DNA from 2 places in the Lactobacillus sp. VURO6/B1 (VP7) genome. Region 2 is predicted to be linked to the other one. Evidence: predicted binding sites of a transcription regulator. Region 2 holds the regulator's gene; the other holds the start of a gene.

What was found. The regulator LexA, encoded in region 2, represses DNA repair genes until DNA is damaged. The targets are predictions, from matches to a motif close to CNAACANNTGTTNG.
Region 1: ACZ2M0_RS02785 (ABC transporter substrate binding protein) is a predicted target of LexA. The motif match lies at 1,612-1,625, and genes of this name have one in related genera.

The regions. Positions count from the first base shown of each region.
Region 1 covers NZ_JBVOWJ010000003.1:114,793-117,964, forward strand. The annotation lists gene ACZ2M0_RS02785 (ABC transporter substrate binding protein) at 501-1,469, opposite strand; gene ACZ2M0_RS02790 (1-phosphofructokinase family hexose kinase) at 1,828-2,781, opposite strand; gene ACZ2M0_RS02795 (DeoR/GlpR family DNA-binding transcription regulator) at 2,802-3,172, opposite strand, start outside.
Region 2 covers NZ_JBVOWJ010000010.1:50,354-53,525, forward strand. The annotation lists gene ACZ2M0_RS06735 (ABC transporter ATP-binding protein) at 1-729, opposite strand, end outside; gene ACZ2M0_RS06740 (YneF family protein) at 802-1,017, opposite strand; gene ACZ2M0_RS06745 (DUF896 domain-containing protein) at 1,087-1,335, opposite strand; gene lexA (transcriptional repressor LexA) at 1,479-2,102, shown strand; gene ACZ2M0_RS06755 (MerR family transcriptional regulator) at 2,140-2,514, opposite strand; gene ACZ2M0_RS06760 (hypothetical protein) at 2,575-2,868, shown strand; gene ACZ2M0_RS06765 (nucleoside phosphorylase) at 3,100-3,172, opposite strand, start outside.

The DNA.
Region 1 (3,172 bases), on a different contig from region 2:
CCTCCGTAATCCTGCTGACCGTAAAAAAATATCCACTTATTTCTAAGTGGATATACAAGAATTATTAGTAATAATCATTTGTGATTAGCCACTTAGAAAACTATGTGGCTAACCGCAATTAAAGGACTTTAGCCATCATAGATAAATTCAAAACTTGAGTCTGGTTTGAATTCATCTAGATGAACCCAAACCTTATCTAAAATAGCTAAAGTAATAACGGTTATTCAGTTGTGAGACTCGTATTAGATTACATTTCATAAAACTTTACCTCCAACCTTAATGAGAAGATTATAAAAAACAAAGAAGAAAAAGTCAAGAAGTAATAAAATTTGATTGCAGAAATAATAATCTTTATGGTTGTTTAAAGCAGAGTCTCAATAAAAAATTCGTTCTAATTATTATTGCTAAATAAAAAGGCCACCCAGTTGAAATAAGTAACAAAGTTTCTCGCTTACGTTATTTGTTTCAATGTTTAGCGGCCTTTTAATAGCAACTTAAAATTATTTAGGTGCTTTGATTGATTTAGGATCAATTCCCAGTGCTTTAGCCATGCTCTTGTTAACAACTAATTTCATATCATGTGCTTTTTCAACTGGCATGTTAGCTGGCTTGGCTTTACCAGACAAAATCTTGGCCGCCATTTTACCAGTTTGTTCTCCTAATAATTCGTAATCAATTCCGATTGAGGCCAAACCACCTGTTCTAACTTGATCAACGGAACTTGCTACCAGGGGAACTTTCTTTTCTTTAACTACTTTACCAACTACAGAAGCAGCTGAGTCGAAAGTATTATCTGTAGGAACGAAAATACCGTCAACTTTAGATGCAAGTGTTTCAGTGACTTGCTGGACATCATTAGTGGTATTTGCGGTTTTAATCAAAACTTTCACTCCTGCTTTTTTCAGTGCAGCTGTAGCTAAATCGGCCTGTATTTTCGAGTTTGATTCACCGGCATTGTACATAATACCAACCGTTTTTGCTTTAGGAACAATTGATAGCAACAACTTAATTTGCCTTTTAATTGAAACCATGTCTGTTGTTCCTGTAATGTTTCTGCCAGGCTTAGCATCTGAATCAACTAACTTAGCTGCTTTCAAGTCAGTTACAGCAGTAACAACAGTTGGTATTTTTTGGGTCGCATTGGCAACGCTCTGTGCCGCTGGAGTAGCAATGCCCAAAATCAAATCTGATTTTTCATTAACTAGTTTTTCGCTCATACTTTTCAGGTTATCTTGATTATTTTGCGCATTCTGGTAGTCGATTTTAAGATTTTTACCCTCAACAAAGCCACTTTCTTTTAGTCCCTTTTTAAAACCTTTGTAGGCCTTATCTAAAGAAGGGTGCTGCACCACTTGCAAAACCCCAACATGTTTAACTTCTGGTGTCTTGCTAGTTTTTTTGTTGCTGCAGCCTCCTAGTGCCATTAATCCGACAATACTAATTCCTGTGATCAATTTCCTAAAACGCATTTTCTGCCTCCATAAAAATACCCACTTACTTCTAAGTGGGTGCACAAAAATTAAATTGCCAAAAACGATTGGATGTGGTCAGCCACTTAGAAAGCTATGTGGCTAACCAAACTAAAAGAGCCTTAGCCATCATAGATAAATTCAAACTTGTGTTTGGTTTGAATTCACCTAGATGAACCCAAACTCCTATCTATAGTAGCTAAGATAATAACGATTATTTAGTTGATTTTCTTTTTGACTAAATTGAGTCATTATCCTTACCTCCAACTTCAATAACCGAATTATAAAAAAATAAAAAATTAATGTCAAGACTTAATTTAATTGTTAGTGCTAATTAAGTGGGGTGAGAAAAAGTGTGTTAATCAACAATTCGCTCAATTTTAATAGTTTTGATAACTTCCAGAACTTTGCTGATCTGAACAAAACCGGTTTTGGTTTCCATTGCATTAGCAGTGCCTGATGCAATAGCCCATTTAATGGCTTCTTTAAAATCATAGTTTTTACCTAAGGCATATAAAAGGCCACCAACAAGTGAATCTCCTGAGCCTTCGGTATTAACTACTTTTACTGGTTTTAATTTAATACTGTAAAAATCATGTTCATGCTTGAAAAGCGCCCCTTTTTCTCCTAAAGAAACAATTATGTTTGGAATTTTTTTCAGTTTACTTTTTAATATCTCTTCTTTGATTAAGCTGTAATCCTTAGTAACAGGATAAGATAATAACTCTGCTACTTCTGTTTCATTAGGTTTTATGAAGTCTGGTAAATAGTGACTGTTTAATACCTCGGCTAAGGCCTCTCCGGAAGTATCAAGCACAATTTTAATGTCTGGGTTAAGGTCACGAACTTTGGCAATTATTTGGGGATAAAAATTATGAATCTCACTAGGAGGAAGGCTACCATTTAGAGAAATTGCCGCAACTTTATTTTTAGTAATTAATTGTTCTATAGTTTCTAACAATTGGTTGAAATATTGTAGTGGAATATGGTCCCCATACTCATTTATTTCTGTTTTTTCCCCGTTATTTTGAATTATAGTGTAACAATTTCTTGTGTTACCGTTAGTTTCAATAAAGTTACATTTATACTGGTCATTTTTAGCTTGTTTCAATATATATTTGCCATTTGAACCAGCTAAAAATCCTGTAGCTACAGTTTTGGCTCCAAGGTTGGCAGAAACTCTGGCAGCATTGATACCCTTGCCACCAACCATTTTTTTGATCAACTGAACTCTATTTAACTGTCCTACTTTGAGCTGCTTTAACTCGTATAAACGATCTACTGAAGGATTGACTGTAACTGTAATTTCCATTTTTATTCCTAATCTGTAAGTTAATGAATGATTTTGATATATTTTGAATATTTTTTAACATCATCAGGAGAAACTCTTGGATCCGTCACCAGAAGATCAAATTTATCAAGGTCACGAAACGTGATGATGTCTGAATGGTTTAGTTTGGTGTGATCTGCCACTATGAAAGACTTTTTTGCATGAGCAATCGCTATGTTTTGAATATTTCCTTCAGGTATTGTACTGGTAGTTACACTATTATCACTGATCCCGTTAGTTGAACACAATGCATAGTCAAAATTTAAGCCTTCAAAGATGTTTTCAGCTTTTTCACCTAAAAATTCTTCAGTATTCCTATGTAGTTCACCGCCTGTCAAAAATAGGCGACATTTACTTTTATTAATTTCATTAA
Region 2 (3,172 bases):
CATAGAATCCCATTTAAAAACTTTTTTATTGATTTTTATAGTATTGTCTATCATTTGGTTGAAAGCGGCTGTATCTTCTTTACCTTGTCCAAAAGTTTTTAAAACTTTGATACCTGAAACAGATTCTTGAGTTTTATTGTTTAATTTGGAAAAAGCTGCTTGAGATTTATCAAAAGCATCATGTAGCCTGTCTCCTAATTTCCATGCTCCCCAAGCCAAAAATGGCAAAGGCAGAAGAGCTACAAGTGTTAAACGCCAATCAACAAAAGCAATCATGGCCACCATAGTGGATACGCTCATTATGAGTGAATCTACTAATGTTAAGACACCTTCACCCGCAACTTCCTGAACCGCCGAAACATCATTTGTGGCGTGAGCCATCAAATCACCAGTTCTGTGACGTTGATAAAAAGTGCGATCCATAGCCATGAAATGACGAAATAATTTTGATCTTAATTGCAGTTCCAGTTCAGCTGCTCCACCCCAAATCTGACTACGCCAAAAATAGCGAAAGCCATAGAGTAATAAGGCCGCTAAAATGATAGCCAAAATCAGTAGACCGTATTCCTGCCAACTAATATGTCCTTTATCTAATTGATCAGCCATTAGGCCTAAAATCCTTGGTGGCACCAAGTTCACAACTGAAGTTAATGCTAAAAATGTAATACCTATGAGGTAACGCTTTTTCTCTTTTTTAAAAAACCAGCCTAATTTAAAAAATATACCCATTATTCACCTAAAAAATTCAGTAAAAAAGCGGAGATATCGTTCTCCGCCACACTATTTCAATCTAGTAAGTTTTTACTTTTGGTGCTTCATCATGTTCATCACTTGGTTTACCTTCTTGGCTGAAGGTTTTTGGCCCATTTGAGACATCATGGCAACAATCATATCTTCACTGATTGGCGGATTATCCTTAAAATATTTTTTCATATATGCTCTGGCACCGTAAAAACCACCCACTAGGCCTAACAACAGTGCTATAACTATTAGAAAAATCGCTAATCCTAAGTTCATAAAATAATCACCTCAATTTGTCCAATAGGTATATCTTACCTAAAAATACAGTAAAATTAAAGATCAAAGTTAATCTTTTCTTAAACCTTTTTCTCTTTGAGCTTTCTTGGCTTTCTCAGATGTAATTTCATTGCCATTTTTATCAATTATGACCAAATTTTCAACGTCTTGTTTAAAGCCTGCTCTAAAGTTTTTAATAAATTCCCGATGTAACTTTTTTCGTTCCTTTTCCTCGGCTTCTGTTAGTCCAACAGATTCCTTTTTATGATAAAGTTCATTTATTCGATTTATCATTTTTTTCTCAAGATCTTCATTCATTTTAAGCACCTCTCATTAAAAAAGTCTACATTATTATCAGCAGGAAAAAAAGTTTTAAATTTTCAGAACGTTTGTTTGTAGTATACGATTTATTTTGCTAAAATTAAATATATAAGAAAACGTTTAAAATACTGGAGATAACTATGACTACAAAACAAAACACTAAGCAATTACAAATTTTACGCTATATATATGAAACGGTTGAAGACAGAGGTTTTCCTCCCACTGTTCGTGAAATTTGCCATGCTGTAGATTTATCTTCCACTTCTACTGTACATGGCCATTTGTCAAGGCTTGAAAATAAGGGATTATTAATAAAGGATGCTACAAAACCAAGAGCATTGGAAATAACCGATGAAGGAAAAAAAGCGATAGGCGTTCAGCCGAAAAAAATTCCTGTAGTCGGCGATGTCACAGCCGGCCAACCAATTCTGGCTGTTGAAGACATCGAAGATTACTTTCCCTTACCTCCTGATTTAGCAAATGATGCCGGAGACCTCTTTATGCTAAGAGTTCATGGTGAAAGTATGATTAACGCCGGTATCCTCAACGGAGATAACGTAATCGTCCGCAAACAATCTTCAGCAATTAACGGTGAAATTGTAGTAGCAATGACAGATGAAAATGAAGCAACTGTAAAACGATTTTACAAGGAAAAAGGTCACTATCGTTTGCAGCCTGAAAATGATACGATGGCACCGATTATATTGTCAAGCGTCCACATTTTAGGTAAAGTAGTTGGACTATACCGTAACACTATTATTTAACAAAAGAGCTTTATAGCATTATTGGGATAAATAAAAATTATTTTTTGCGAGTTTCAATAATGCTTTTTTTCTGCAGAGTTTTTTTTACTTCTGCCAATACTTTTTTCTGCATTTTTAATTTGTTTATTTTTGCAGATATAACGGCGATTTTATCCTTAATTAACTTTAAGTTTTGTTTACGTTGCTTTTCAGTACTACACGACTCATCGTGTAGTTTTTTTATGTCTTTTATTTCTTGCAGCGAAAAACCCAAGTCTTGAAACTCTTTAACTGCTTCAAAAATATCACATTCGTTTTCAGTAAACCAATAGTTTCTTCCCTTACGACCAGGAGTTATTAAGTTTAAGTAGATATAATGTCTAACTGTATCACGTGTAGTATTTTCCTTTTGCATAAATTCTTTCAAATACATAATTATCTCCTTGACGTAGGGTCGACCCCAGATGATTAAATTTTAGCAGGAGGTATTAAAATGTCATATCTAACAATCTTTTTAACTATTATATATGGTGTTCTCATGATTAGCGCCAGCTTTTCATCTTTTACTAGTTTGCCAATTTGGCTAATCATGATCAACGTCTTGTCCGCATTAGGCATTATTGCCGGAAGTTTTCTAAAAAAACCACTTTTAACTACTATATTTCTAGTAGCAGTTTTACTTTCCGCTCTAGCAAATGGTATTTTTCTTTACGGACAAATCACTTGGTCTCACTGGTTTATCAGACTAATTTTGACTATTATTTTGATTTGCCTGAGCTTTAAGTAATTTTAGATATTCATCTGGCAAAATTCCTGTTAGCAGTCAAGCGTAACGTCTCAAAATACTGTCATAATGGCAAGAAATTGACTTTCCACAACTAATGCTTTAAATCAATTCACAATCTTTATATTGAAATTATGCTTAAAAATGCTGTTACTAAAGCTTTTATGTTATTTACTTGTGAATAATAACGCTGTTTCACTTTGGTTTCACAACAGTAATTTTTCACAAACTTGGTTAAATTTTACTAATGATATTGGCAGCTAAATTAATTGCTGCTTCATGGGCATCCCTACCCCAGCCTCTGTCA